2 regions of the Magnetospirillum sp. 15-1 genome follow, and region 2 is predicted to be linked to the other one. Evidence: predicted binding sites of a transcription regulator. Region 2 holds the regulator's gene; the other holds the start of a gene.
The links. The regulator HrcA, encoded in region 2, represses chaperone genes, less so after heat shock. The targets are predictions, from matches to a motif close to GTTAGCACTCNCCNNNGGNGAGTGCTAAC.
Positions count from the first base shown of each region.

Region 1 (15,335 bases), on a different contig from region 2:
GCCGGGAAAGGTGCCGAACATATTGTCGAAGCTGCGATTTTCCAGATAGATCACCACGATGTGGTTGATCTTCTCCAGGCCCGCCGGCGCGGCAAGGGCGGGAAACGTGGCGGCGCACAGCGCCAGGGCGACGGCGACACCACGCATCATGATCCTCTCCCCCGAATAACGGCGAAGGCATTCTAGGAGATGGTCGCGCCGTCCGGGATGACGGTTAGATGAACAGCATCCCGCCGGTCTTGGAGGCGTCGGCCAGGAAGGTGACCACGCCGCCCCTGGCGACCGGCACGTCGGGACGCAGGGATTCGGGGTCCATGCCCAGCGCCTTCAGACCCATCTCGCAGACCATGACGGTGACGCCCAGCGCCACGCAGGCCTCCAGCAATTCCTCGAAGCTGCCCACGCCCTTGGCCTTGAAGCCGTCGTCCATGGCCTTGGCCGAGCCGCCGTCGGAGCATTTCAGCCGGGTCCAGGCGGCGGAGCCGTCGGCGAGCGGGGCTTCCAGGGCGCGGCCGGCCCACATGGTGAAGAACAGGGTGACCGGCGTGTTGGAGGCCACCGCTGCCGCAGCCATCACCAGGGCATAGTGGATACGGTCGAAATCGCCCGAGAACACCACGATGGACAGCTTGTCCGGCCCGCCGCGGCCTTCAGCCGCAGACATTGGCGGTGCTCCCATGGGACGACAGATCGGTGATGGTGGGATGGTCGCCGCACAGGGGACAGCCGGGGTCGCGCGGCACCCGCACGGTGCGGAAGGTGACCGACAGGGCGTCGTAGATCACCAGCTTGCCCGACAGGGATTCGCCGATGCCCAGCAATTCCTTGATCACCTCGGTGGCCTGCATGGCGCCCATGGTGCCGGCGATGGCGCCCAGCACTCCGGCGCTGGAACAGGTGGGGACATGGCCCTCGGGCGGGGCCTCGCGGTAGATGCAGCGATAGCAGGGGCCGCCCGGCCTGTAGGTGGCCAACTGGCCGTCGAAGCGCAGGATGGCGGCCGACACCAGGGTCTTGCCCTCCAGCCGCGCCGCGTCGTTGACCAGGAAACGGGTGGGGAAGTTGTCCGAGCCGTCGGCGATCACCTGGAAGTCGCGGAAGATCTCCCGGGCGTTGTCCTTGTCCAGGCGGGCCCGGATGGGCACCAGCTTGACGTCGGGGTTGATGTCGGCGACGGCGGCGGCGGCGCTGTTCACCTTGGCCGCACCCACGTTGGAGGTGCGGTGGATGATCTGGCGCTGCAGATTGGACAGCTCCACGTCGTCGTCGTCGATCACCCCGATGGTTCCCACACCGGCGGCGGCGAGATAAAGGATCACCGGCGAGCCCAGGCCGCCCGCCCCGATCACCAGGGCGGAGGACCCGAGGAGTTTGGCCTGCCCGATGCCGCCCACCTCCGGCAGGATGATGTGGCGGGCGTAGCGGTGGATCTGCTCCTCGGTGAAGTCCATTGAGTGGTCCCTGCGAAATCGTCACCCCCGGATCAAGTCCGGGGGTGACGACTATATAGGATGGTTCCGAGGCGCCTCTACACCTGATCGAACAGGGCGGTCGACAGGTAGCGTTCGGCGAAGCTGGGGATGATGGCGACGATCACCTTGCCGGCGTTCTCGGGGCGCGAGCCCAGTTCCAGGGCGGCGGCGATGGCCGCGCCCGACGAGATGCCCACCGGAATGCCTTCCAGCTTGGCCGCCTTGCGGGCGGTGGCCAGGGCCGTTTCGTTGCCGATCTGCAGGATTTCGTCGATGATGCCCTGGTCCAGGATGTCCGGAATGAAGCCGGCGCCGATGCCCTGGATCTTGTGGGGGCCGGGGGCGCCGCCCGACAGCACCGGGCTGTCCTCGGGCTCCACCGCCACCATCTTCAGGCCGGGCTTGCGCTTCTTCAGCACGTGGCCGATGCCGGAGATGGTGCCGCCGGTGCCGACGCCCGACACGATGATGTCCACCTTACCGTCGGTGTCGTTCCAGATTTCCTCGGCGGTGGTGCGCTCGTGGATGGCCGGGTTGGCTTCGTTCTTGAACTGCTGCGGCATGATGGCGCCCGGCGTGGAGGCCAGCAGTTCCTCGGCCTGGCGCACCGCGCCGGTCATGCCCTTGGAGGCGGGGGTCAGCACGATCTCGGCGCCGAGGAGCTGCAGCATCTTGCGGCGCTCCAGCGACATGCTTTCCGGCATGCACAGGATCAGCTTGTAGCCCTTGGCGGCGGCGACGAAGGCCAGCGCGATGCCGGTATTGCCCGAGGTCGGCTCGATGATGGTGCCGCCGGGCTTCAACTGGCCCGACACCTCGGCCGCCTCGATCATGGCGAAGCCGATGCGGTCCTTGACCGAGGCCAGGGGATTGAAGAACTCCAGCTTGCCGAGGATGTCGGCCTTGGCGCCGGCTTCGGCGGCCATGCGCTTGAAGCGGACCAGCGGCGTGGCGCCGATGGTGTCGATGATGCTGTCGTAGATCTTGCCGCGGAAGGCGGGGGCGGAAGTGGTCATCTCGAATTCCCCACAACAATGGTGTAATACGATGCTTAACTACATCGTACCAAGGTTAGATGATGAAGTCCAACTTCTGATGCGCCTCGCTGGGAATGCCGCCCTTGTAGGCGCGCATGCACAGCTCGTCGATGGAGATGGCGTCCAGGCGGGACATGATCTCCTCGGTCAGGTCGCCCCACATGGGACGGATGACGTGCTTGCCCAGTTCCGAGGCGGGCATGTCCTGGTAGGGGTCCTCGGCGGTTTCCAGCGCGCGGACCACGCGGACCACCTCGCCCACCGAGATGCGGCGGCGTTCGCGCGCCAGACGGTAGCCGCCCCGCGGGCCGCGCACGCCCACCAGGATACCGGCGCGGACCAGTTGCTGCAGGGTCTGCTCCAGATAGCGCCGCGGAATGCCCTGGCGCCGCGTGATCTCGCGGCTCTGCACCGGCTCGCCGCCGGCGTGGTAGGCGATGTCCAGCACCGCCTCGATGGCGAACAGCATTTTCTTCGATGGACGAAGCATGGTCGGTCAGCCCTTCCTTCCCGTGCCGGTCGAGCCGAAGCCCCCGGTCCCCCTTTGGGTGTCGTCCAGGCTTTCCGCCTCGCGCCACTGGGCCCGCGACACCGGCGCGATCACCATCTGGGCGATGCGCATGCCGCGGCTGATGGCGAAGGCGGTCTCGCCCAGATTGATCAGGATGACGCCGATCTCGCCGCGATAATCGGCGTCGATGGTGCCCGGCGCGTTGAGCACCGTGATGCCGTGCTTGGCGGCCAGTCCCGAACGCGGCCGCACCTGGGCCTCGAAGCCTTCGGGCAGGGCGATGGCGAAGCCGGTGGGGATCAGGGCGCGCTTGCCGGGCGCAAGCTCCATATCGGCGGGAATGCAGGCCATCAGGTCCATGCCGGCCGCATGGGCGGTCTCGTAGGCGGGCAGGGGCAGCTCGGCGGCGTGCTCCAGGCGTCGAATCAAAATCTCGGTCATTGTTGAAGCCCCTCAAACGCCGGGCGCGCGCTTCCGCGCGCTTGGCTCCTCCACTTCCCACCTTCGCTTCGCTCCGGTGTCGCTCCGGGGCGCCCAATGCGCCCGCGCTTCGGCTTCGCCTCGCTCGTCATCATGCTTTCCCCAAAGCCTTGGCGATGCGCTCGGCCAGTTTGCGGGCCACCTCGTCCTTGCCCATGGCGGGCCAGGATTCGGTGCCGGCCCCATCGATCACATGAACGGTGTTGGCATCGCCGCCGAAGGTGCCGCTTGCCTCGGACACGTCGTTGGCGACGATCCAGTCGCAGCCCTTGCGCGCCAGCTTGTCGGCGGCGTGCTCCAGCAGCTTTTCCGTCTCGGCGGCAAAGCCCACCACCAGCCTGGGCCGCGCCGCCCCCTCTGCCCTGGACACCGTCATCAGGATGTCGGGATTGGGCGTCAGCTCGATGGTGGGCGGTGGATCACCCACCTTCTTCTTACGCTTTTCGGTGGCGCGGTTGGCCACTGTCCAGTCGGCGACGGCGGCGGCGCAGACCACCACGTCGGCGGGCAGATGTTGGCGCACGGCGTTCAGCATCTGGATGGCGCTTTCCACCTTGACCACCCCCACGCCGGCGGGATCGGGAATGGTCACCGGGCCGCTGACCAGGGTGACCTCGGCGCCCAGGGCGGCCAGGGCGGCGGCGATGGCGTGGCCCTGCTTGCCCGACGAGCGGTTGGCGATGAAGCGCACCGGGTCGATGGCCTCGTGCGTCGGGCCGCTGGTGACGACGGCCTTGACCCCCTTCAGGGGACCGTCGGAGAGCATGGCCTCGATGCGCGCCAGGATTTCGGCCGGCTCGGCCATGCGGCCCGCCCCCACCTCGCCGCAGGCCAGATCGCCGGCGCCGGGGCCGATGCGGGTCACGCCGCGCGATTCCAGCAGGGCCAGATTGGCTTGGGTGGCGGGGTGCTCCCACATCATGGTGTTCATGGCCGGCGCCACCAGCACCCGCTTGTCGGTGGCGAGCAGCGCGGTCGACGCCAGATCATCGGCGATGCCCGCCGCCATCTTGGCCAGCAGGTTGGCGGTGGCCGGCGCCACCACCACCAGATCGGCCTCGCGCGACAGGCGGATATGGCCCATCTCGGCCTCGTCGGTCAGCGAAAAGGTCTCCTGATAGACCTTGTCCCCCGACAGCGCCGATACGGCCAGCGGCGTTACGAAATTGGCCCCGCCCTTGGTCAGGACGCAGCGTACGGCGCAGCCCCGATCCTTCAGGCGGCGAATCAGTTCCAGCGACTTGTAGGCGGCGATACCGCCCGAGATGATGAGAAGAACCCGCCTGCCGTCCAGCACTGTGAAGCCTCGGAAAAATACGTTGGCGAAGTGTGGTTACGGTAGCGGTCCGAAGGCGGTGGCGCAAGGGGGGAGTCGCCTCCATAAGAAAAACCCCCCTCCCGTTGCCGGGAGAGGGGCTTCCTTTAACGCGATAAGCGTTGGCTGGCCCGGACTTAGAAGTCCATGCCGCCCATGCCACCCATGCCGCCCATGCCGCCCATGTCGCCGCCGGGCATGCCGCCCACGTCCTTCTTGGGACGCTCGGCGATCATGGCTTCGGTGGTGATCAGCAGGCCGGCCACGGAAGCGGCGTCCTGCAGGGCGGTACGCACGACCTTGGTCGGGTCGATGATGCCGGCCTTGATCATGTCGGTGTAGACGCCGGTCTGGGCGTCGAAGCCGAAGGCCAGATCCTTGGACTCGCCGATCTTGCCGGCAACCACGGCGCCGTCATGGCCGGCGTTCTCGGCGATCTGACGCACGGGAGCCTGCAGGGCGCGACGCACGATGCCGATGCCGACTTCCTGATCCGGATTGCCGGACTTCAGGCCTTCCAGGGCCTTGACGGCATGCAGCAGGGCGACGCCGCCGCCCGGGACGATGCCTTCCTCGACCGCGGCGCGGGTGGCGTGCAGGGCGTCGTCGACGCGATCCTTGCGCTCCTTCACCTCGATCTCGGAGCCGCCGCCGACCTTGATGACGGCCACGCCGCCGGCCAGCTTGGCCAGACGCTCCTGCAGCTTCTCACGGTCGTAGTCCGAGGTGGTCTCCTCGATCTGCGCACGGATCTGCTTGCAGCGGGCGTCGATGTCGCCCTTCTTGCCCGAGCCGTCGACGATGGTGGTGTCTTCCTTGGTGATGGTGATGCGCTTGGACGTGCCCAGCATCTCCAGGTTGACGCTTTCGAGCTTGATGCCCAGGTCTTCGCTGATCACCTGGCCACCGGTCAGGATGGCGATGTCTTCCAGCATGGCCTTGCGGCGATCGCCGAAGCCCGGAGCCTTCACGGCCGCGACCTTCAGGCCGCCGCGCAGCTTGTTGACCACCAGGGTGGCCAGGGCCTCGCCCTCGATGTCCTCGGCGATGATCACCAGCGGACGGCCCGACTGGACCACCTGCTCGAGCACCGGCAGCAGGGGCTGCAGGCCGCTGAGCTTCTTCTCGTGCAGCAGGATGTAGGGGTTATCCAGCTCGACGGTCATCTTCTCGGCGTTGGTCACGAAGTACGGGCTGGTGTAGCCACGGTCGAACTGCATGCCCTCGACCACGTCCAGCTCGGTGTCCAGGCCCTTGGCTTCCTCGACGGTGATGACACCCTCGTTGCCGACCTTTTCCATGGCCTTGGCGATCATGTCGCCGATTTCCTTCTCGCCGTTGGCGGAGATGGTGCCGACCTGGGCGATCTCGGCATTGGTGGCGACCTTGCGCGAACGCGACTTGACGTCGGCGACCACGGCGGCCACGGCGAGATCGACGCCGCGCTTCAGGTCCATGGGGTTGAGGCCGGCGGCCACGGCCTTGACGCCCTCGCGGACGATGGCCTGGGCCAGCACGGTGGCGGTGGTGGTGCCGTCACCGGCCAGATCGGCGGTCTTCGAGGCCACTTCGCGCACCATCTGGGCGCCCATGTTCTCGAACTTGTCGGCCAGCTCGATCTCCTTGGCGACGGTGACGCCGTCCTTGGTGATGCGGGGCGCGCCGAACGACTTCTCGATCACCACGTTGCGGCCCTTGGGGCCCAGGGTGACCTTCACCGCGTCGGCGAGAATGTCGACGCCGCGCAGCATGCGGGTGCGGGCGTCGGTGGAGAACTTGACTTCCTTGGCAGCCATTTGTCTTAACCTCTATAGAATTCGTGGGTTAGGCGAGAATGCCGAGAATGTCGGATTCCTTCATGATCAGCAGATCGACGCCGTCGATCTTGACCTCGGTGCCGGACCACTTGCCGAACAGCACGCGGTCGCCGGCCTTGACGTCCAGGGCGACCAGCTTGCCGTCATCGCCACGGGTGCCGGAACCGACAGCCATGATTTCGCCCTGCATGGGCTTTTCCTTGGCGGTGTCGGGGATGATGATGCCGCCGGCAGTCTTCTCTTCGGCGTCGAGGCGCTTCACCAGCACGCGATCATGGAGCGGTCTGAACTTCATTTTGGGAATAACCTCCGTAAGACGGTTCGATCCAGCCGGGGCGCTGTTAGCACTCTCCGGCGACGAGTGCCAACCATCTAGGAGGGGTCCGCGGGAGAGTCAAGCGCGATCGGGTGAAATTTCCCCAAATTGGGAGAGGGTAATTCGCCAACTTAATGATTTGTAATGATAATTTTCTGCCATGGACTTGCCGTGATTCGCACCTACATTGTGGGGCGAAAGTTTCTCAATCGGGAAGGCGAACCATGACCCCCTCCGAACGTGACCTGATCCAAAGCGTGTTCGACCGCCTGGCCAGGCTGGCGGGCGGCAACAAGGACCGCGAGGCCGAGGCCCTGATCCTCGAGCGGATGCGCGCGGTGCCCGACGCCGCCTACAATCTGGTGGAGGCGGTGGTGGTGCAGGAAATGGCCATCAAGGAGCACGAGGCCCGCATCCGCGACCTCGAGGCCCAGTTGGCCGGACGAACCCAGCCGCCGCAACAGGCGGGCGGCTTCGGTCAGCCGGGCAATCCCTGGGGCGGCGGGCGCGGTTCGGTGCCCTCGACCCAGCCGCCGCAGCAGCAGGTCCAGCAACAGCAATACGCCCCTCCGCCGCAGCAATATGCCCAGCCCCAGGCCTCGCCGTGGGGCGGGCAGCCCTCGGCCGGCGGCAGCTTCCTGCGTACGGCGGCCGGCGCGGCGGTGGGCGTGGCCGGCGGCATGCTGCTGGCCAACGGCATCTCCAGCATGTTCGCCGGCGGCCATGCCGGCGGTTCGCCCTGGGGCGGCGGCGCCCAGCCCGCCTCGGAGACCATCACCGAGAACACCACCATCAACAATTACTACGGCTCGTCCACCCCGGCGGCCGGCGGCGACGCGCCCCAGGCCAGCTACGACAGCCCCCAGGTCAGCTACGACAGCAACGTGGCCGACGACCAGGGCTACGCCGATTTCGATCCCGGCTACGACGTGGGCGGCGACGACAGCTTCTAAGCCAACAACATTGCAACGGCGGAAACCGCTCCCTTATAACGGGGGCGGTTTCCTTGCATGAGAGCCCGACATGATCCTCTACACCCTGCGCTGTTCCCACGATCATCACTTCGAGGAGTGGTTCGACAACAGCGGCGATTACGATGCCAAGAAGGACGCCGGCGCGCTGACCTGTCCCGAATGCGGCGACAAGGAAGTGGGCAAGGCCATCATGGCTCCCAACGTGGGCAAGGGCCGCGCGGCGGCCGTCCCGCCGCCCTCCTGCGGCACGCCCATGGGCTGCGGCGGCTGCCCCATGGCGGGGCAGCACTAGACACTTCGGCCGCAGCCTATTCCCGGCATACGCCGGCGATGAAGGCTTCCACCTCGCGGCGCAGCATCTGGGCGTCGTGAGCGAGGCTCCGGGCCGCGTCCAGCACGTGAGCCGCCTCGATGCCGGTGGACTCGGCGACCTGGGTCACCCCTTTGATGTTGAGCGAGACATCGCGGGTATCGGTGGCCGCCCGGCTCAGGGTGTCGACGATGTCGCGGGTGGCGGAGGTCTGGGTTTCCGCCGTGGCGGTGACGAGGGCCGAGATGTGATCCATGCGCGAGATGATCTTTCCCGCGCCGCGAATCGCCGCGATGGTATCGCCGGTTTCGGTCTGGATGGCTTCGATCTGCCGGCTGATCTCCACGGTGGCCGAGGAGGTCTGGGTCGCCAGCGCCTTGACCTCGCCCGCGACCACGGCGAAGCCCTTGCCCGCCTCGCCGGCCCTGGCGGCCTCGATGGTGGCGTTGAGCGCCAGCAGGTTGGTCTGGGCCGCGATGGTCTGAATCAGGCTGATGACCGCCGTGATGCTTTCCGCCGACTGCGACAGCTCGCCCAGGGTCTGATCGGTGCGGGTCATTCCGGCCACCGCCTCGCGGGCGATTTCCGAGGATTCGGCGGTGCTGCCGCCGATCTCGGTGGCTGACCTCGACAATTCCTCGGCCGAGGACAGCACCTTCTCCAGGCTGGTCAGGGCCTGATGGGCCGCCTCCGCCACCCATTGGGCCTGGCGCGAGGTCTGGACCGAGCTGGCGGACAGGGATTGGGCGGAATGCTCCAGCCGGGACGAGGCTTCCGTCACGCCGTGCACCAGCGAGCCCAGGGTCTCGCGCATGGTTTCGGCGAGGCGGAGACGGACCTCGCGCTGTTCCTGCCGGGCGCGGATTTCCTGCGCCGCCTTATCGGCCTGGAGACTGCGGACCTCCTCGGCGTTCTGCTTGAAGACCTTGACGGCGCGGGCCATGGCGCCGATCTCGTCCACCCGGTCGGTGCCGGCGACTTGGACCGCCAGATTGCCGGTGGCGAGGTCCTCCATGAGGTGGGTCAGGGTGCGGACCGGCCGCACGATGCCCTTGGTCAGGACGATGGCGATGCCGGTTCCCGCCGACAGCCCCAGAAGCACCCCGGCCAGCAGCAGCCAGGTCGAGGTGCGCTGAACCCGCTCCATGGAGGATTTGACCCGTTCGGCATCGCCGCGCAGGAGTTCCTCCAGCCGGTTGACCGCCTGGGCGATCCGCTCGTCGGCGGTGCGCCGGTGGTCGGCGACCTCGCGCACGCTTTCGAATTCGGTGCGGTATTGGTGAACGGTGTCGGCCACCTTGGCGACCTGTTCGGCCAGCGGACCCGAGGTCATCTGCTTCAATTTGATGGTGGCGGTGAACAGCGGGCGCAGCGCCGCCATCATTTCGGCGGTCGCCGTCTCGATGCGTCCACCCCGCAATCCCTGCTCGATGCTGTGCATGGAAGCCTGGGCCAGACGCATGGAGAACACCTGCTCCCGCGCGTCCTCGGGTGCGGAATCGGGAAAATCCTCGGTGAACCGGGTGATCTCGTCGCTGCGCCGCTCCATGCTTTCCAGCGAGGCGGCGTTGCGCCGGCTGGCCTCCACCAGGGCGGCGAAGGCGGCGCCGAACTCATCGACGGCGGCCCTGGCGCCCTCGGCGTCGCTCCCGTCCCAGCGGGAGGCGGCGATGACCTGGGCGAGAAGCGGGGCGACGCCGTCAAGGCGCGCCGTCACCTCGGCGGCCAGCCCGTCCTCGGGCTCGTGGCGGTAGCGCAGGACGTCGGCGCGGATACCGTCGATCAGGGTGGCCAGGGACTGCGCCTGACGGGCGGCGGCGGCGGCGGTGCCGACCGAGTGAAGGCTGAACCAGCCCACGCCGCCGATGATGGCCGCCAGGACCACCACGACGGTGAAGCCGGCGGCGATCCTATTGCCGATGCGCATGGGACGGGCCCTTGCCGTCGCCGACCAGGAAGGCGGCGAAGGCCGGCAGCAGGAAGATGGCGCCCAGCATGTTCACCAGGAACATGAAGGCCAGCAGGATGCCCATGTCGGCCTGGAACTTCAGCGCCGAGAAGGCCCAGGTGGCGACCGAGATGGTCATGGTGACGGCGGTGAAGACCGAGGCGGTTCCCCGCTGCTTCAGGGCGGTGGCGAAAGCCTCCTCCAGGCAGTGGTTGCGCTCGCGCATTTCATGCTTCATGCGCTCGAACAGATAGATGCCGTAATCCACCCCGACGCCCACTCCCAATGCCACCACCGGCAGGGTGTTGACCTTGAGCCCGATGCCCAGCGCGGCCATCAATGCGTTGCACAGCACGGTGACGATGCCCAGCGGGATGACGATGCACAGGGTGACCCGCCACGAGCGGAAGGTGACGAGGCACAGCAGGCTCACCGACAGGAACAGGGTCAGGTTCACCCATTTGTCGGCGGCGGCCACCGCTTCGTTGGTCGCCGCCATGACGCCCACGTTGCCGGCGGCCAGACGGAAGCGGACCTTGTCCGAGTCGTTCTCCGCCTTGAAGGCGCGGATGCGCTCGATGATGTGGGTGATGGTGCCGGCCTGATGGTCGCGGGGATAGATGGTCAGGGGCATGGCCGTGCAGTTGGCGTTCATCAGCTCGTTGCCCATGCGCCGGGCATAGCCCACCCCCTGGGCGATCTGCATCTTCTCCTCGGGCAGGACGCGCCATTTCACGCTGGTTTCGGCGAAGCCCTGGGTCACGGTCTTGACGAAGCCCACCAGGCCGCGCACCGAGGCGACGCCGTCGGTCTGGCGCATGATGAATTCGAAGTCCTCCAGCTTGTCCATCACCTCGCGGTCGACGCAGGGGGATTCGTCGCCGCTGGCCTCGGCGACCACCTGCAGGTGGTCGACGCCGATGGCGAAATGGCTGGTGATCATCTCGATGTCCCGATTGTAGCGGGAGTCCGCCCTCAGTTCGGGAATGCCCTTGCCGAGATCGCCGATCTTGAGGTCCCGCGCCTCCCACAATCCGAGCCCCAGCAGCGCCAGGGCCAGGAGCAACGCCCAGCGGCCGTTCCGGCGGGAGGCCAGGGGGGCGACGCGCTCCCACAGCCGGTCGCCGGCGGTTTCCATGCCGTTCAGCCGCTGGGCGTCGGCCGGCGACAGCTTCATGAAGGACAGCAGGACCGGCAGCAGCAGCTTGTTGGTCAGGATCATGATGGAGACGCCGAGGGTGGCGGTGATGGCCAGCTCGCGCACGACGTCGATATCGACCATGGTGATGACCAGAAAGCCCAGGGCGTTGGCCAGCAGGGCCATGGCGCCCGGAATGAACAGCTTCTGGAAGCTGTTGCGCGACGCGGTCACGCCGTCGGCGCCGTGGAGGCTTTCCAGCTTCCAGGCATTGGTCATCTGCACGGCGTGCGAGACGCCGATGGAAAAGATCAGGAAGGGGACCAGGATCGACATGGGATCGATGCCCATTCCCAGGATCGGCAGCAGCCCCAGCAGCCAGACCACCGGCACCAGGGCGCAGACCAGGGCGCAGGCGGACAGCATGGCCGAACGGCAATACCAGTACAGCAGCAGGGCGGTGATCACGAAGGCCACGGCGAAGAAGGTGACGACGCCGGCGGCACCCTCGGCGAAATCGCCCACCGCCTTGGCGAAGCCGATTTCGTGCAAGGTGATGGCATCGGTCTGGTAGCGGGTGCGGATGTCTTCGAGCTGATGCGCCACCCGCTGCAGGTCCACCTGGCCGTCCAGCAGATTGGCCACCACCAGGGCCGCCGTCTGGTCGGTGGCGACGATGCGCCCGACCCAGTCGGATTTCAGGGTGTTCTCCCGGATCTTGCGGAGTTGCTCGGGGCTGCCGCTGAAGTCCGAATCGACGATGGTGCCGCCCCGGAAGCCGTCCTCGACCACCTCGGTGTAGCGGACGTTGGGGCTGAACAGGGACAGGACCGACGAGCGCTCGACCCCCTTGATGAAGAAGATTTCCTCGGTGACGGCGCGCAGGGTGTCCATGAACGCCTTGTCGTAGATGTCTCCCTGTCTGGCCTTGACCGCGACGATGATCTTGTTGGCGCCGCCGAAGGTGTCGCGGTAGCGCAGCAGCGTCTTCATGTACTCGTGGTGCAGGGGGATCATCTTCTCGAAGCTGGCGTCGACCCACAGATGGGTGGCGGAATAGCCCAGGCCCAGCGTGATGAGGATGCCCAGGGCCAGCAGGGTCCTGCGCCAGTGGAAGATCTGGTAGGAAAGCCGACCGACCCAGCCGACCGAAAAGTTCCGCGCCTCCAGCCCCTTCTCCTCGAACACCGGGCTTGCCATCACTCTATCGCCCATGTCGGGAGTCCTTGTTTTCTGCCGTCGGCATATCAAGACGAAGAATGCCGGCATCGCCGCCGGCGATCAGGGTGCCGGAGCGCGCTTCGGCGATCTGGGCCAGATTGGCGCCCCGCGCGGCCTTGACGGCGCGGAAGGTCTTGCCGTTGTCGTCGCTGATCGCGGCGACGCCGTTGTTTCCCGCCAGGATCAGGCGCCCGTCGGCCAGGGTCAGGCCATTGTTGAAGGCGGTATTGGTGTCCACGGGCACGGCGCTCCATTCCCCGTCCGGGGCGGTGGAGCGATAGACGTGGCCGCGCATGCCGAAGATCAGGGCGGCGCCGTCGCGGGCGACGATGGCTCCGAAAAACGAGCCGGCATAGGGCGGGGTACGCATGCGCCAGGTGGCGCCGCCATCGGCCGAGACGGCCAACGTCCCCGATTCGCCCACCAGCAGCAGATCGCGCGGCGACCGCGCCACGATCTTGTAGATATGGCGGTCGAACTCGTCGCCCAGGATGGTGTGCCGCGTCCAGGTCCGGCCGGCATCGTCGGACAGGAGGAACAGGCCGAAGGCGCCATGGGCGATGAAGCGTCCATCGCCCAGCGCCACGACCCCCAGCAGGGAATCCCTGCCGGCCGCCGGAACCTCGACCGCCTGCCAGGTGCGGCCGTCGTCGGCGGTCCTCAGCAGCGTGCCGCCATGCCCGACCGCCACGCCGGTGCCGTCCCGGCCGAAGGCCAGCGCGGTAAGGGTCCGCGTGGTGGCGGGCATGGCGGCGCTCCAGGTGCCGCCATCGTCGTCGGAGCGCAGAACCGTGCCGCGCTCGCCCACCGCGATCAGCGAGGCCCCCTCGCGGACCAGATCGAGCAGGATGATGGCGTCGGGATGCGCCACCGCCACCGGTTCGGCCGCTGCGGGACCGATCAGCGGAGCCAGGGCGAGGAGAAGGATGGCGATGGAATGTCTGGTCATGGACGGCATTCTCAAAGTCGGTGGAATGAAAAGGGGCCGCCGGCGACAGGCGGCCCCGATCCCTACTTGGTGCCGGCGCGGCGGAGCGCGTCGGGCTCGAAGTCGCTCGCCTTGCCGGTGGTGCCGATCTTGCGCACCGCCCTGGTCTCGTTGTTGATGCCGTAAAGGGCATAGCCGCCGCTGGTCAGGTCGTGCCACAGGTTGAAGCCGTACAGCGGAACCTGGGCGTCGTAGTACTGGATCAGGCCGTGGATGCCGACCCGCCACAGGCCGCCGCGGGTGTCGTAGGCGTCCTCGAGCAGGACGTTCCACGAATCCTCGTCGATGTAGAAGGTGCGCTTGCCGTACAAGTGCTTGGCGCCCGACTTCAGCGTGCCCTCGACCACCCAGACCCGGTGGGGCTCGTAGCGGACCACGTCGGGGTTGATGGAGGATTTCTGGATGATGTCGGCGTATTTGAGGCTCTTGTCGCCGATCTTGTAGCTGTTGTAGGCGACGTACAGTTCCTTCTTGCCCAGCAGCTTCCAGTCATAGCGGTCGGGGGCGCCGTTGTAGCCGTCCACCTGATCGACCACGTACATGCCCTCGGACCCGTCGGTGATCATGTCGTAGGCAAGGTCGGGCGCCCGGCGGACGCGGCGCTGGCCGGCATTGTAAATCCAGGCGGCGCGGCTGCTTTCCACCTGGTTGACCGGGTCCTGGACCAGATAGATGGTGCCCTCCAGCGAGGCCGGATAGGTGTAGAAGGACATGTAGCGCATCAGTTCGCCGTCGCGGGCGCCCTCCAGGTTGCCGGCATAGATGCGCTTGAGGCGCAGGCCGAACCGGGAATAATCGCCGCTGCCGCGAACCAGGAAGGTGGAGTAATCGTCCTCCAGCCCGCCGCCGGTATAGCGGACCAGATGATTCCACAGAACCTCGATGCCGGTCTTGGGGATCGGGAACGGAATGTTCGAGGTCCCCAGGTTCTTGACGCCGAATCCCTCGATCTCGACCTTGTCCGCCTGGGCCTTGGCCTGATCGGTCACCGCCTTGGGCAGGGCGACGGTGCGGTGGCTGGGATAGACCGGCATGCGGAACGTCGGATACTTCTTGAGCAGTTCCAGCAGGCCGGGCGACAGCTTGTCCTTGTACTGCTCGGCGTTCTGGCCGGTGATGGTGAACAGCGGCTTCTCGTCGGCGAAGGGGTCGGCATAGGGTTGGCCGGGGCTCCAGCCGGCCGGCGCCTTGCTCAGTCCGCCGTCCCAGGCCGGGATGGCGCCGTCCTTGCTGCCGGCTTTCTCGGCGCCGGCCGGGGTCAGGTCGGCGCCCAGGCGCTCGATGTCGGTCCGGGCCGGGCCGGCGACGGCGGGGAACGCCAGGGACAGGGCCAGGGCGATGGACGCAAGAGGAATGGTGCTGATCTTCATGGAACTGGCCTCCCGTCAGAAGCTGGCGCTGATGCTAAGCGAGTAGAAGTCGTGATCCCGCAGCGGATCATACTTGGCGTTGTCGCCGTAATAGACGTAGTTCATGTCCAGATTGTACTGCTGGGACAACGAAAAGCGGCTTCCCAGGCCAATGGCCATGCGCCCCTCGTTCAACTGTCCGTCGGCCGAGACGCCCTTGACGTCGTGGGCGAAGTAGATGCTGGGAGTGAAGGTCACGGCGGTGTCGAAGATCTGCGGATATTCCAGTTGGCCGCGCAGGCGGTAACCCCACGAGAACTGGGTGACGTAGCCGTCGTTCCGGCAGCCGTCGGCCTGGGGATTGTTGCTGCCGCTGCAGGTGTTGTTGCCGGCGCTGGAGCCGGTCCCGAAGATGAATGACCGGCCGTAGCGGACGGAGGTGCCGTCGCGGTAGTCGGG
Region 1 is NZ_FXXN01000028.1:592,854-608,188, reverse strand. Features, by position in the region: gene CP958_RS24140 (alkaline phosphatase family protein) at 1-150, opposite strand, end outside; gene CP958_RS24135 (DsrE/DsrF/DrsH-like family protein) at 215-664, opposite strand; gene moeB (molybdopterin-synthase adenylyltransferase MoeB) at 651-1,451, opposite strand; gene cysK (cysteine synthase A) at 1,529-2,488, opposite strand; gene CP958_RS24120 (Rrf2 family transcriptional regulator) at 2,544-2,999, opposite strand; gene dut (dUTP diphosphatase) at 3,006-3,461, opposite strand; gene coaBC (bifunctional phosphopantothenoylcysteine decarboxylase/phosphopantothenate--cysteine ligase CoaBC) at 3,592-4,797, opposite strand; gene groL (chaperonin GroEL) at 4,953-6,611, opposite strand; gene groES (co-chaperone GroES) at 6,640-6,927, opposite strand; gene CP958_RS24095 (DUF2076 domain-containing protein) at 7,173-7,901, shown strand; gene CP958_RS24090 (DUF1178 family protein) at 7,972-8,214, shown strand; gene CP958_RS24085 (HAMP domain-containing methyl-accepting chemotaxis protein) at 8,231-10,159, opposite strand; gene CP958_RS24080 (efflux RND transporter permease subunit) at 10,143-12,533, opposite strand; gene CP958_RS24075 (YCF48-related protein) at 12,523-13,488, opposite strand; gene CP958_RS24070 (DUF1329 domain-containing protein) at 13,551-14,897, opposite strand; gene CP958_RS24065 (DUF1302 domain-containing protein) at 14,913-15,335, opposite strand, start outside.
Region 1: a site for HrcA is predicted at 6,973-7,001, ahead of groES (co-chaperone GroES). Genes of this name have one in related genera too.

Region 2 (15,335 bases):
GTGGCCCAGGATACCGGCGCCGCCATCAAGGGACCGGTGCGCGGCGACGTGTTCTGGGGGGCTGGCGAAGCCGCCTTCCAGATCGCCGGCAAGATGAAGAGCCCCGGCCGGCTGGTGGTGTTCCTGCCCCGCGCCCGCTCTCCCCGGCTGGCCGAGAGGTAAGGGTTGCCTTCCGGGTCCGGCTTGTCCATCCTTCGCCTCAACGAAATCTGATACGGAACGGATCGCGGCGATGAGCCGGTTGCTGGCCGAATGGCGGGAACGCAAGGGACGCGAGGAGGAGCAGCTGCATGAGCAGCTGTGCGCCGCGGTGCGTGCCGGCCAGGTTCAGGTCTATACCGATCCCCGCCTCCTGGATTTCCAGGGCTCGCCGGTGCACCAGCACTGGGACCATCTGCTGCCGCTGACCATCGAAGCCACCCTGGCGCTGATCATCCTGCTGGCTACCGGCCTTGCCACCGGTATCGTCGCCATGACGCTGTGCGTGCTGGCCCATCTGTACGGCAACAAGTACTACGTGGCCTGGCGGCTGAAGATGCGTGCCCTGGCCTATCTGATGGGCAGCTATCAGCAATTCGTCACTCTGTGGCAACTGGGCGGCATCGCCCTGGTGGTCAAGGGGGTCAACGAGGCTCCCTGTCTGGCGCCCAAGGGCGACTGGCGCAAGTTCATCCGCCGCAATCTCGGCGAGGGCGAGGCCCAGGCCCAGGCGCCCATGGCCAATGCTCCGGTGCCCGCCGGTCCGCGCATGACGGCGCCGCCGGCCCAGCCGGCCGCCCCGGTGCCGCCCCCTTCACCCGCGCCCGAACCGGCACCGATGGTGATCGAGACCGCGCCCCTGGCCGACTCGGTGCAGCCGGTGCCTCCTCCTCCCGCCCCCGAACCCGAGATCATGGCGCCGCCGACACCCCAGCCGGGGGATCGCTGGGCCTCCATCGCCGACGAGGACCCGCCGCGCGATGAGGTGGTGCCCAGGCAATGACCCGGTCGCGTCTGGTCGAGCCGCGCCAGCCCCGCCGCCGGGTGGTCAGCGCCGACGAGATCCGGGTGTGGAAGGCGGTGGTGTCGGACGCCAAGCCGCTGCCCGGCCGCTCCCCTCCCGCCGATCCGCCGCCCGATGCCGTGGCCGCGCCCGAGCCGGTGGCTTCAGAGCCGCCGCCGCCCGGCAAGCCGCCGGTCCGCCCCTCGGCCCATCCCCCGCCCACCCCGCCACGGTCAAGGTGAGCTGCATCACGGCAGAGCCCCCGGCCTGGACCGCCGGTCCGCCGACCGGCTCAAGAAGGGCGAGATGGAGATCGAGGCCGATCTCGACCTGCACGGCCTGACCCAGGACATGGCCCATGCCCAATTGACCGCCTTCATCCAGCGCTGCTGGGTGGCGCAGCGCCGTTGTGTCCTGGTGGTGACCGGCAAGGGAGCCCAGGGCTTCGGCGTCCTGCGGGCCCAGGTGCCGCGATGGCTCAACCAGAGTCCCCTGCGCGAGCGTATCCTGGGCTTTTCCTACGCCCAGCCGCGCCATGGCGGCGATGGCGCCCTCTACGTCCTGATCCGCAGGCAGCGGGCATGACTCCGTTCGGCGCCCGTATCCGCGCCCTGCGCGATGCCAAGGGTATCCAATTGCGCCAGATGGCCGCCGACCTGCATATCTCCGCCGCCTATCTCTCGGCGCTGGAGCACGGCCATCGCGGCCGTCCGGCCCCCGGTCTGGTGATGCAGATCTGCGGCTATCTCGGCTGCATCTGGGACGAGGCCGAGGAGCTGAAGGCCCTGGCCGAACTGTCTCATCCCAAGGTGACCCTGGACACCTCGGGCCTCACCCCCGCCCACACCGAACTGGCCAACCGTCTCGGCCGGTCCATCCGCGACCTGCCGGAAAACGTGGTGGCGCGGTTGCTGAAGGTATTGGGGGAGCAGTAGCGGAGTATCCGTGTTGATCAAGCTGATTTTGGTATCCAGGGACGGCCTGCTCTGAGCAGGGCATTTGCCAGGACGACGAGCTTTCGCATGATTGCGGTAATGGCGAGCTTGGCGGGCTTTCCAGCACTGATGAGCTGCTGGTATTTGGCCTTGAGGTCAGGGTTGAAGCGCATGGCGACGAGAGCAGGCATGTAGAGCGCCTGACGGACGTCAGCCCGTCCGCCGCGAATGAATGCGTGTCCGGTCCAGCGTCCGGACTGGCGGGCAATAGGGGCCAACCCGGCGAGACTTGCGGCTTGTCCCGGTTCCAAGACACCGAGTTCGGGCATCTCGATCAGCAGAGCAAGCGCGGTCAGGCGCCCTATGCCAGGAATGCTGATCAGAATTTCCTGGCGCCGGGAAAGTTCGGCATTGGCCTGGATGCGACGTTCCAATTCGGCGTCGATGGCGGCGATCTGACGCTCGATGTGCTTCAGCCGCTCGGCATTCTGACGCCTGAGCAGGGTGATGCTCAGGGATTTTGCGCGGTTCCTGGCCGCCGTGCGATCCTTGACCAGCGCCTCGCGGGCGAGGTGGAACTGCCTGAGTTCGACAATGGTCTCGTCCGGCGCCGGGCGCGTTTCCAGTTGGAGAAGAGCCCCCATTCTGGCCAGCAGGATGGCATCCAGGCGGTCGGTCTTGGCCAACTTGCCGACGGCCTCAGCGAAACGCCGGGCCTGGCGGGGATTGACCTTCACCATCGGCAGACCGCCTCTGGCCAGCGCACGCTCAAATGTGCGGTGATAGGGGCCGGTGGGCTCGAAGACCACGCGGGCAACATCCTTGCCGATCCAGGCGATCAGGGCCTTGTGTCCCTTGGAATCGTTGGCGAACTGGCGGCTGATGCCATCTGACAGGCGATGGGCATCGAGACTGTCTTTCGAGATGTCGATGCCAATGGTAGTCTCGGTCATCTTTTCCGTGCCTCTGCTTGTCATCCGGGGCTCTCCCCCGGGTATCCGTTCAGGCCAATGGAAAAGACGAGGGTGATCAGACTCCGCTTCGGCCCATCAATCCGGCCCGCTTTTTCTCGATCCATCCCTCGCCGCTGACGAGAGGGCAGCCACCCTCTCCCAGCGGTTCCTTTTTCGCCTGTCGGCACGGAAAGTCATAAGACAAGCCTTTTTGGAAAGGATCGGGACATGAGGATCGGAATCGTCGGCTGCAATGGACGCATGGGCCGGATGCTGATGGAGGCGGTACTGTCCGCCGAGGGCTGCCGGCTTTCGGGCGGCACCGAACGGGCCGGAAGCGACGTCATCGGCCGCGACCTCGGACTCCTGCTGGGCCGCGATCCGGTGGGCGCCGTGGTGAGCGCCGACGCCGAAGCCCTGTTCGCCGCCTCGGACGCGGTGATCGACTTCACCGCGCCGGCCGCCACCCTGGCCCACGCCGCCATGGCCGCCAAACTCGGCAAGGTGCTGGTGGTGGGCACCACCGGTCTCGCCAAGGAGGACGAGGCCCGGCTGGCCGAGGCCGCCAGGAGTGCTCCCATGGTCTACGCCCCCAATTTCAGCGTCGGCGTCAATCTGCTGATGGCGCTGACAGAGCGCACCGCCGCCATTCTGGACCAGGATTACGATATCGAAATCGTCGAGATGCACCACCACCACAAGGTGGACGCCCCCAGCGGCACGGCGCTGGGCCTGGGCCGCGCCGCGGCCAGGGGCCGGCAGGTGGCGCTGGACAGCGTATGGTGCAAGAGTCGCGACGGCCATACCGGGGCACGCCCCAAGGGCGAAATCGGCTTTGCCACCCTGCGCGGCGGCGACGTGGTGGGCGACCACACGGTGATGTTCGCCGCCGATGGCGAGCGGGTGGAGCTGACCCATAAGGCGTCGTCGCGGGCCGTGTTCGCCAAGGGCGCCGTACGGGCGGCGCGCTGGGCCGCCGGCCGGCCGGCCGGTCTTTATTCCATGCGCGACGTGTTGGGGCTTTAGGGGATGAGCGAGGAGCAGACCCCCCCGGAGACCCCTTCCCTGCAGGAACCGCAGGTCAAGCGCCGCTACAAGGAGTGGGAGCACAGCTCGCCCGAGGAGGTGGCATTCTCCCGCAGGATCTTCTACGGCATGATGACCGCCCTGGCCCTGCTGCTGGGGGCGCTGACCTACGGCGCGCTGCGGTAATCGGGAAAAACAAATCCCCCGGCCAGGGCCGGGGGATTTTTCATGGGGCCGGTCAGACCGACGTATCCACGTTGTTGCCGCCGCCCTTGGGGCCGCCCTTGGCCACCCCCACCAGGGCGGGGCGCAGCAGACGGTCGTGCAGGGTGTAGCCGGCCTGCATCACCAGCACCACGGTGCCCTCGATCTGGCTGGGGTCCTCCATCTCCATCATGGCCTGATGCAGATTGGGATCGAAACGTTCGCCCTGGGCCGAAACCGGCTTGATGCCGTAGCGCTCGAAGGTGGCGAGCAGCTCGCGTTCGGTCATCTCGACGCCGGTGGTCAGCGCGGTGAGCGATTCGTTGCCCTCGCGCGCCGTGGCCGGCACCGAATCCAGGGCGCGGCGCAGGTTGTCGGCCACCGACAGCACATCCTTGGCGATGTTGGAGATGGCGTACTTGCCGCGATCCTCGGCCTGCTGCTCCAGGCGGCGCCGGGTATTCTCGGTCTCGGCCTTGGCATAGAGCACGTCGTTCTTCAAGCGGGCGATCTCGGCCTCAAGCTCGGCGATGTGATCGGACTCGGCGGCCGGCGGAACAGCGGATTCGGCGGCCGGTTCGGCGCTCTCGGCGGCGGGCGTCTGCTCAGCAGTCTGATCCTGGGTCATAATCAAGCTCTCTCGATATCTTGGGGTTAATGGTCAGGTGGGTTGCCCGATCAGACGGCCGATCACCTTGGCGGTGTAATCGACCATGGGAATGATGCGGGCGTAATTGATGCGCTGCGGGCCGATCACCCCGATGGCGCCCACGATGCGCTCGCGGGCGTCGCGATAGGGCGCCACCACCATGGAACAGCCGGTGACGCCGAACAGATCGCTTTCGGCGCCGATGAAGATCTGCACCCCGTCGGCGACCCGGGTCAGGTCCACCAGGCGCAGGAACTGCTCCGAGGTCTCCAGCGCCTCGAACAGGCCGCGGATGCGCTCCAGATCCTCGACGGCGGTGACGTCTTCCAGCAGGTGCGACTGGCCGCGCACGATGAGCGCCGAATGGCTCTCGCCACCGGCCCAGGTGGCCAGCCCGGCCTCGATCACCCGCTTGGTCAGCGAATCCAGCAAGGTGCGCTGATGCTCCAGCTCGGCGGTGATCTCCTCGCGTACCTCGTCGAGGGACCGGCCGGCCAGCCGGGCATTGAGATAGTTGCCCGCCTCCACCAGGGTGGACATCTCGACGCCGTCGGGCAGGTCGAGGATGCGGTTCTCCACCATGCCGTCCTCGGTGACCAGCACCACCAGGGCGCGGTTGCGGCCCAGCCAGACGAATTCCACGTGCTTCAGCGTGCGCTGGATCTTGGGCGCCACCACCACGCCGGCGCAGCGCGACAGGCCGGACAGCGCGCCCAGCGCCTCGCCCAGCACCTGCTCCATGGAACGGCCGGCCGCCTTGCACTGGGCATCGATGGCCGAGCGCTCGGCATCGGCCATGCGGCCCACTTCCAGCAGGCCGTTGACGAACAGACGCATGCCCGCCTGGGTGGGCAGCCGCCCGGCCGAGGTGTGGGGCGCATAGAGCAGGCCGAAATCTTCCAGGTCGGCCATGACGTTGCGGATGGTGGCCGGCGACAGGGAAAGGGTCAGGCGGCGCGACAGGGTACGCGAGCCGATGGGCTCGCCCGTCTCCACATAGGCTTCCACGATCTGGCGGAAGATTTCCCGCGATCGGTCGTTCAGCTCGGTGATGACGGGTCCCTTGGTCCGTGGCATTGGGTTTCCTGGAGCGTTCTCCGGTGCGGCGAAAATCTAGTGGCGCCTCGCCCCCTCGTCAATGTCGGGGGGTCGAGATTGTGGACGGAACCCACCATATGGAGGTAGCTTGCCGCCTCTTCCCCCTTAGAGGACTTCCATAAGCATGAGACCGTCCGGCCGCGCCCCCGACCAGCTTCGTACCGTCATCCTGGAAACCGGCGTGTCACGCCATGCCGAGGGCTCGTGCATCGCCAAGTTCGGCGACACCCACGTGCTGTGCACCGCCTCGGTGGAAGAGAAGGTTCCGCCCTTCCTGCGCAACACCGGCAAGGGCTGGGTCACCGCCGAATACGGCATGCTGCCCCGCTCGACCCACACCCGCACCGACCGCGAAGCCGCCAAGGGCAAGCAATCGGGCCGTACCCACGAGATTCAGCGCCTGATCGGCCGCTCGTTGCGTTCGGTCACCGATCTTGCCGCCATGGGCGAGCGCCAGATCAAGATCGACTGCGACGTGCTGCAGGCCGACGGCGGCACGCGCACCGCCTCCATCACCGGCGCCTTCGTCGCCCTGCATCTGGCCTTCCAGCGGCTGGTGCGCCTGGAACTGCTGAAAAGCGTGCCGCTCACCGACCATGTGGCCGCCATCTCCTGCGGCATCTACGAGGGCACCGCCGTGCTCGACCTGGATTACCCGGAGGATTCCAACGCCCAGGCCGACGCCAATTTCGTCATGACCGGCACCGGCGGCATCGTCGAGATTCAGGGCACCGCCGAGGAGCGTCCGTTCTCGCGCGCCCAGTTCCTCGAGCTCACCGATCTGGCCGAGGCGGGCATCCGCCAGCTGGTCGAGGCGCAGAAGAAGGCCCTGGGCCTGTCATGAGCGCGCGGCGGTTCCAGGGTGGAAGGCTGGTCATCGCCAGCCACAATGCCGGCAAGGTCCGCGAGATCGGCGAATTGCTGGCCCCGTTCGGTACCGAGGTGGTGTCGGCCGGCACCCTGGGCCTGCCCGAGCCGGAAGAGACCGGCGAGACCTTCGTCGCCAATGCCGAGCTGAAGGCCCGCGCCGCCGCCTCGGCCGCCGGTCTTCCCGCCTTGGCCGATGATTCCGGCCTGGCGGTGGATGCCCTGGCCGGGGCGCCGGGCATCTACTCGGCCCGCTGGGCGGGGGAATCCAAGGATTTCGACTTCGCCATGGCCAAGGTCCACACCGCCATGGGCAACGAGAGGGATCGCACCGCCCGCTTCGTCTGCGCCCTGGCGCTGGCCTGGCCCGACGGTCATTGCGAGACCTTCGAGGGCACGGTGGAAGGCGACATCGTCTGGCCGCCCAAGGGCTCCAACGGCTTCGGCTACGACCCCATCTTCCTGCCCAAGGGCGGTACGCTGACCTTCGGCGAGATGGAGGCCGCCGCCAAGCACGCCATCAGCCATCGGGCCGATGCCTTCACCAAGCTGGTGGCGGCGTGTTTCGGCAAGGGTTGAGCTTAGCCCTGTTGCGCTGTCGCCCATGACCGCCCCCGGCTTCGGCATCTACATCCACTGGCCGTTCTGCCTGTCGAAGTGCCCCTATTGCGACTTCAACAGCCATGCCGCCCAATCCACCGACCATGGACGCTGGCGCAAGGCCCTGCTGGCCGAGCTGGATCATTTCGCCGCCGAAACTCCCGACCGCATCCCCACCAGCGTGTTTTTCGGCGGCGGCACGCCATCGCTGATGGAGCCGGAGACGGCCGGCGCCCTGGTGGCGGCCATCCGCAGCCGCTGGGCACCCGCCCCCGATCTGGAAGTGACCCTGGAGGCCAATCCCACCAGCGTCGAGGCCGACCGCTTCCGCGCCTTCCGGGACGCCGGCATCAACCGTCTGTCCTTGGGGATTCAGGCGCTGGACGCGGAATCCCTGGCCTTTCTCGGCCGCCGCCACTCGGCCGACGAGGCGCTGGCGGCGCTGAGGCTGGCCCAGGCCACCTTCCCCCGAATCTCCTTCGACCTGATCTATTCGCGGCCCGGACAGACGGAAGCGCAATGGCGGGTCGAACTGGCCCGCGCCCTGGATCTGGCGGGCGAGCACCTGTCGCTCTACCAGCTGACCATCGAGGACGGCACCATGTTCGCCCCGGCCCACGCGCGGGGCGACTTCGCCCTGCCCGACGAGGACGAGGCGACGGCTCAGTTCGAGGCGACCCAGGAGCTGACCGAACGGGCCGGGCTGCCGGCCTATGAGATTTCCAACCACGCCCGCCCCGGCGCCGAATGCCGTCATAACCTCACTTATTGGCGGGGCGGCGAGTGGCTGGGTATCGGCCCCGGCGCCCATGGCCGCTTTGGCGGCGACGCCCTGGCCCAGGCGCGCTCGCCCGGCGCCTGGCTGGCCCAGGTGGAGCGGAACGGTCATGCCACCGAGATCCGGTCCAGGCTCGGCCCCGCCGAGCGGCTGCCGGAGCTGGTGCTGATGGGGTTGCGGCTGCGAAACGGCCTTGATTCCGCCCTGCTGGCCGAGGTGCGGCCCGCCCTCGACCCCCTTGGCCTCGCCAATATGATCGAGGGCGGCTTCCTGGTGGAGGATGCCCTGGGTCTGCGCACCACGCCGCGAGGGCGGCTGGTGCTCAATGCCGTGCTGGGCGAATTGCTGACTTAGAATTTGCCAGACTCGGGTGGAAACACTCCCACCCGTCGTGGCCGGGCTTGACCCACGGCTGTCCCGTTCAAGTTTCCGGGTGCCGGGGGATAGGCCGCTTCACCACCAAGGCACCAAAAACACCAAGGGGGCGGAGCAGAAAACCCCGCCCAGCCTTGCCGTCATGGCTGGGCAAAGAGTGTCCCAGGGAAAATCCGCTTGGTGTCCTTGGTGTCTTGGTGGTTATCCACCTTTTTCACGCCCCCGCACGGGGGGATAAGGCGCTCAAGCCCAGGCCACGACGGGAGGGGTGTTCCCACCTGAACCTGAAATCCCAAAACGCTACTGGAACGCGCTCGGCGCCGTGCCCACCTCGCGGGCGCCGGTGGGAGCGATCTCCTTGACGGTCAGGCCGCGCTCGGCGATGCCGTTGGCGCCCAGGCGGAAGATGCCGTCCACCCCGGCGAAACCGTTGGGGTTCTGCAAGGTGGCCGAGCCGTAATCGCCCATGCCGTTGCGGGCCAGGGCGGCGGCCAGGGCGGCGGAATCGTAGGCGATGCCGGCCAGACCGCTCAGGCGCGGCGACAGAGTGCCGAAGGCCTTGGCGTAGCGCTGCTCGAAGGCGACGTGTCCGGCGGCGGACGGGGCCGGGTACCAGCCGCCGGCCAAGGCGGGCTCGGCGGCCAGCTTGGGATCGTCCCACAGCAGGGTGCCGAGCAGGCGCGGCACCTCGGCGCCACCCTCGCTCATGTAGTAGGACAGCAGCGAGGCGATGTTGCGCAGCCGCACCCCGTCATCGGGCAGCAGGACGGCGTCATAGGCCGAGCCGGGCACGCCCTTGGGGGTCACGCCCCGGCGGGCCGAGAAACGCTTGACCACCTGGGTGAAATCGGTGGCGGCGGGATCGTAATAATCCACCGCCACCAGTTCCAGGCCCTGGATGGCGACGGCCTCCCTGGCGGCGTCGGCCACTGCGCGGCCGTAATCGTCGGAGCGCGCCAGCACACCGATACGCCGCAAGCCCTGCTCGCGGGCATGGGCCAGCACGCGCGCCACCTGCGGACCGGGCAGAAAGCCCAGGGCATAGATGCCGGTCCCCGCCACCGAGCGGTCGGTGGTGTAGGCCAGCAGCGGAATGGCCTGCTCACGGATCACGGGCGCCGCGGCCTTGACCTCGTAGCTGAATACCGGCCCCAGGACGATGTCGGCGCCCTGGGCCATGGCCGCCTGGGCGGCGGCGGCAGCCCCCTCGGCGGTGCCCTTGGTGTCCAGGGGGATCAGGTTGAACTTGGCGTCGGCGATCTCGAACAGGGCCAGTTGGGCGGCGTTGGACAGGGCCTGGCCGATGGCGGCCTGCGAACCCGACAGGGGCAGCAGCAAGGCGGCGCGCACCTCGCCCTGGTGCACGGCCCGAACCGGAGCGGCCGGGGCGGCGGCAGGCGGCAGGCTGGCGATTTCCGCCTGCGGCTCCGGCACGGCGGCGGGAGACGGAGAGGCGGAGGCGGGAGGCGGCACGGGAGCGGCAACCGCCCTGCCCGCCGACCCCGTCCCGGCGGCGACCGGCGGCGGTACCGGGGCGGGAAGCGGTTGCGCCTGGGGAGCGGACTTGGTTCCGCCGAGCCAAGGTGGTACGTCTGACGCTTGTTGACAGCCCGATACCATCAGCATGGCGGCAAGCAATGGCAGGACAGCGACGGAGTGCCGGGAAAAGCCCAAACGGCGCAAGGGAATCCTCCTCGGACGACGGCCCCGGGGCCTCGGAGCCCAGCGGCGGAACAGAGGCGAAAGGTAGACCCTGGGCACGCGGAAGTAAACCGAGCGCCGGGCTCTATCTGGTCGCCACGCCCATCGGCAATCTGGGCGACATCACCCTGCGCGCCCTGGAGGTGCTGGGCCACGCCGATCTGGTGGCCTGCGAGGACACCCGCGTCACCGGCAAGCTGATGCAGCTGCTGGGCCTCAAGGCCCCCCTCACCCCCTATCACGACCACAACGCCGACAAGGCGCGGCCCGCCCTGCTGGCCCGGCTCGGCCAGGGGCAGGTGGTGGCCCTGGTCTCCGACGCCGGCACCCCCATGGTCTCGGACCCCGGATTCAAGCTGGTTCGGGATTGTATCGAATCGGATATCCCGGTCACCGCCCTGCCCGGCGCCTCGGCGGTGCTGACGGCTTTACAACTATCGGGCATCGCCAGTGAACGGTTCCTGTTCGCCGGCTTCCTGCCCTCCAAGGGGGCGGCGCGGCGCACCGTGCTGCAGGAACTGGCCCGGGTACCCGCTACCCTGGTGTTCTATGAATCCCCCCACCGGACGGCCGAGTCCCTGGCCGACATGGTCACCGTGCTGGGGGAGAGGCAGGGGGCGGTGACCCGCGAATTGACCAAGCTGCACGAGGAAGTGGTCCGGGGGTCGCTCGGCGAACTGGCCCACCGCTTCACCGAGACCCCCCCCCGGGGCGAGGTGGCGATCGTGGTCTCGGGACCCGATGCCGCCACGGCCGGCACCCCCCGGGACATGGAGGGCCGTCTGCGCGCCGAGGTAGAGAAAGGCCTTTCCATCAAGGATGCCGCCGCCCTGGTGGCCGCCGAAACCGGTCATCCGAGGCGCGATGTCTACGCCACGGCGCTGCGACTGTTCCGAGGGGGCAACGAGGAATGAATTCCGTACAGCCCTCGGCCCCCCGTCAGGCGGCCCAACGGCGCGGCAGGGCGGCGGAGCGGGTGGCGGCACTGTGGTTGCGCCTCAAGGGTTATGGAATCCTGACCAAAGGCCTGAAATCCGGCCGGGGATCGGGAGCGGGCGAGGTGGATCTGGTGGCCCGGCGCGGCGATCTGGTCGCCTTCATCGAGGTGAAGCGCCGGGCAACTTTCGATCAAGCCATTGAATCTCTTACATCTTTCCAAAGACAGCGCATCCAGCGCGCCGCCGCCGCCTTCCTGGCCCGGCGGCCCGAGCTGGCCGGATGCGGCGTGCGCTTCGACATGGTGCTGATCGCCCCCTGGCGTTTGCCTCGCCATATCCCCGACGCTTGGAGAATTGATTAGCGACTCTTCCAGGCCGTACACTGCCGGAAAGTCGCCGTTTTTGAAGGGAGTCATCCGTGACCGGGGTTCGACCGCTGCTCAACGTCCTGATCATCGCCGCCATGGGTGGCCTGTTGTCCGGCTGCGCCGCCACCGTGGTGGGGGCCGGCGCCACCGCCGGCGTGGCCGCCGCCGAGGAGCGCGGCATCGACGGCGCCATCGACGATCTGAAAATCAGGACTGAAATCAATAATTTATGGTTCCAGAAGGATGTGGAGATGTACCGCAAGGTCACGCTCAACATCTCGGAAGGCCGGGTGATGCTGACCGGCATGGTCGCCACCGAGCAGGCCCGCGCCGACGCGGTGCGCCTGTCCTGGCAGGTGGGCGGCGTCAAGGAGGTGCTGAACGAGATCCAGGTGGTGGCGGCCGGCGAATCCGGCTGGGATCAGGCCAACGACCTGTGGATTCAGAACAAGCTGAAGGCCCGGCTGCTCACCGACGGCGAGGTCAAGAACATCAACTACATCATCGATGTGACCGATTCGGTGGTCTACCTGCTGGGCATCGCCCAGAGCAGCACCGAGCTTGACCGGGTGATCGCCCATGCCCGCGACGTCAGCGGGGTCAAGCGGGTGATCAGCCATGTGCGCCTCAAGACCGATCCCCGGCGGAACGGCGGCTGATGACCGAGACCGCCGCCCGGGTCCGCGAACGCCTGACGGCCCTGGGCCGGGTGGACGACCGCGACCTGGACCCGGCGGAACCGGCCCTGCTGCTGGCCGCCCTGGGGCGGGCCGGCCGGGGGGCGCCCCTGGACATCGCCCCCTATCTGGCCCTGCTCGACGGCATGGCCGCCGAGTTGCGCGCCGAGGCGGGAGAGTGCGACCATGCCCAGGCCCTGGCCCTGCGGCTGTTCCACCTGCTGGGACGCCGCCACCGCTTCCACGGCGATGACGGCGAGGACGAGGAATTGGGCGACCTCGACCTGCTGACCGTCATGGACCGCCGTCGGGGCGGCAACGACGCCATCGGCCTGCTGGCCCTGGCCGTCACCCGTCGTGCCGGCATGGTGGCCGAGGGATTGGCCTTTCCCGCCCATTTCCTGCTGCGCCTGGGCCTTGACGACGGCAGCCGGGTGATCGTCGATCCCCTGGGCGGCGGCCAGGCGCTGGCCCCGCCCGATCTGCGGGCCATGCTCAAGGCCGCCGCTGGCCTGGAGGCGGAACTGGAACCCGCCCATTACGCGGCCATGAGCAACCGCGACCTGCTGCTGCGCCTGGGCAATGCCGCCAAGCTGCGCCTGTTGCGCCTGGGCCATGTGGAGCGCGCCCTGGCCATGGTGGAATCCCTGCTGCTGGTGGCGCCCGACGCCGCCTTGCTGTGGCGCGAGGCCGGGCTGATGCACATGCGGCTCGACCACACCGCCCAGGCCATCGCGGCGCTGGAGCAATTCCTCAGCCGCACCCCCAGCGCCCAGGCCAAGGCCCGGACCCTGGCCCTGCTGGCCGAACTCAAGCGTCGAATGCACTAAAACAGAAGGACCCGATCATGAGCCTTGCCGTCGCCATCCAGATGGATCCCATCGAGTCCATCGACATCGATGCCGATTCCACCTTCGTGCTGGCGCTGGAGGCCGAAAAGCGGGGCCATACCCTGTTCCATTACCTACCGCGCGATCTGGCGCTGCGCAATGGCCGTGTCCTGGCCCGGGTGCGGCCGCTCTCAGTCCGCCGGGTCAGGGACGATCACTTCACCCTGGGCGAGGCCCGCACCGTCGATCTGGCCGGCATGGACGTGGTGCTGATGCGCCAGGACCCGCCCTTCGACATGGCCTATATCACCGCCACCCACCTGCTGGACCACATTCACCCCCGCACCCTGGTGGTCAACGACCCCACCCATGTGCGCAACGCCCCGGAAAAGCTGCTGGTCACCCATTTCGGCGGCCTGATGCCGCCGACCCTGATCACCTCGGACCGCGAGCAGATCATGGATTTCAGGGATGAGCACAAGGACATCATCGTCAAGCCGCTGTTCGGCAACGGCGGCGCCGGCGTCTTCCACCTGCTGCCCGGCGACGAAAACCTCAATTCCCTGCTGGAGATGTTCACCCAGCTCTACCGCGAGCCGGTGATGGTCCAGCGCTATCTGCCCGAGGTGCGCCAGGGCGACAAGCGCATCATCTTGGTGGACGGCGTGGCGGTGGGCGCCGTCAACCGCGTGCCGGCCGAGGGCGAGGCCCGCTCGAACCTGCACGTGGGCGGCACCGCCAAGGCCAGCGTTCTCACCGCCCGCGACCGCGAGATCTGCGAGGCCATCGGCCCCACCCTCAAGGAGCGCGGCCTGATCTTCGTGGGCATCGACGTCATCGGCGATTACCTCACCGAGATCAACGTGACCTCGCCCACCGGCATCCAGCAGATCGATCGGTTCGATGGCGTGTGCATCGAGGGCCTGATCTGGGATGCCATCGAGCTTCGCAGGGCAGGTTCACCCGGCGCGGCAACCGCCTGATATTCCTTAAGAGAGTCCCCGCGCGATCAACGCATGCAGTTGCGGACGGCCCTGTCGGACGTCTGCGACTGCGTTTGTGGTTGGGAAAATCCGGTTGCCATGACCCCTCAACTGCAATCGCGGTTGAGGGGTCGGTGGCCCGATTGGCCGCAAGGACCCCACCATACGGCCTCGTGGCGACATGGCGGTGTTTATTCCTATATTCCCACCCCTCACCACCGGCTCGCCGGGTATGCCGCCTTCGCGGCGATCCGTCTCCCCCGGAAGCCATCGCCGCCGGTCCGCATCTTTAAAGCGATCTGTCCCTTCCCGGCCCGACCACATGGGACGGTGACGGAAACACCCTTCCGCGCCCCGTCGGGGTCCCGTCGGACCGCCCGGCATCGGTGCCGCGCCCCACCGATGCCACGCGCGGAGCGCGACGACCGGCAGTGACCGGGTATTCCGGGAGACCATGGTCGTCCACCGCCACCGTCCGGGACCGCCGGGCGCCGTCTCCGGCCGGTGAAGCCGATCCCGACCGCCGGTTCCGATCCGCGGAAGCCGGGTTACGGTGGCCGCGACAGCCGGCCCCGGGTCATAGGGGTTGCCCTTGAGCCTGCGGGCGAAACGAATCCCCCGCCCCGGCCGAGGACCCATGGGCCGGCCCACGATCACTCCTCCATAGGTTGTAGCCCGGCCGGGCCGGCTCGCACCCCCGGAAGCACTAGCATGAATTGTATACACTGGCTATGATGCCCGCGTTTCAACCGGATGCCCTCCCCATGACCACCCGTACCGCTACCGTCGCCTTTTCCGGCATCGACTGCCTCGACATCGACGTGCAGGTGCAGGTGGCCAACGGCATGCCGGCCTTCACCCTGGTCGGGTTGCCCGACAAGGCGGTGGGCGAAAGCCGCGAACGGGTACGCGCCGCCTTCAACGCCATCGGCCTGGCCCTGCCGCCCAAGCGTATCACCGTCAACCTGGCCCCCGCCGACCTGTTGAAGGAGGGCAGCCATTTCGACCTGCCCATCGCGCTCGGTCTGCTGGGCGCCATGGGCGTGCTGCCCGCCGACGAGATCGCGGGTTACGTCGCCCTGGGCGAGCTGGGCCTGGACGGCTCCATCGCCCCGGTGGCCGGGGTGCTGCCCGCCGCCATCGCCGCCAATGCCAGCGAGCGCGGCCTGATCTGCCCCCAATCCCAGGGCTCCGAGGCCGCCTGGGCCGGCGAGGTCGAGGTGCTGGCCGCGCCGTCCCTGCTTGGCCTGATCAATCATTTCAAGGGCAGCCAGATTCTCGCCCGCCCGGCGCCCCGGCGCCTGGAGGAGAACGGACCGTATCTGGACCTCAAGGACATCAAGGGCCAGGAATCGGCCAAGCGCGCCCTGG
Region 2 is NZ_FXXN01000025.1:269,055-284,389, forward strand. Features, by position in the region: gene CP958_RS14205 (murein transglycosylase A) at 1-162, shown strand, start outside; gene CP958_RS14210 (hypothetical protein) at 233-982, shown strand; gene CP958_RS27030 (hypothetical protein) at 979-1,224, shown strand; gene CP958_RS27035 (Smr/MutS family protein) at 1,289-1,567, shown strand; gene CP958_RS14220 (helix-turn-helix domain-containing protein) at 1,564-1,917, shown strand; gene CP958_RS14225 (transposase) at 1,935-2,870, opposite strand; gene dapB (4-hydroxy-tetrahydrodipicolinate reductase) at 3,099-3,896, shown strand; gene CP958_RS14235 (hypothetical protein) at 3,900-4,082, shown strand; gene grpE (nucleotide exchange factor GrpE) at 4,135-4,728, opposite strand; gene hrcA (heat-inducible transcriptional repressor HrcA) at 4,762-5,826, opposite strand; gene rph (ribonuclease PH) at 5,972-6,691, shown strand; gene rdgB (RdgB/HAM1 family non-canonical purine NTP pyrophosphatase) at 6,688-7,293, shown strand; gene hemW (radical SAM family heme chaperone HemW) at 7,319-8,446, shown strand; gene CP958_RS14265 (penicillin-binding protein activator) at 8,768-9,940, opposite strand; gene rsmI (16S rRNA (cytidine(1402)-2'-O)-methyltransferase) at 10,105-11,082, shown strand; gene CP958_RS14275 (YraN family protein) at 11,079-11,468, shown strand; gene CP958_RS14280 (BON domain-containing protein) at 11,525-12,133, shown strand; gene CP958_RS14285 (transglutaminase-like domain-containing protein) at 12,133-12,981, shown strand; gene gshB (glutathione synthase) at 12,999-13,964, shown strand; gene CP958_RS14295 (YifB family Mg chelatase-like AAA ATPase) at 14,729-15,335, shown strand, end outside.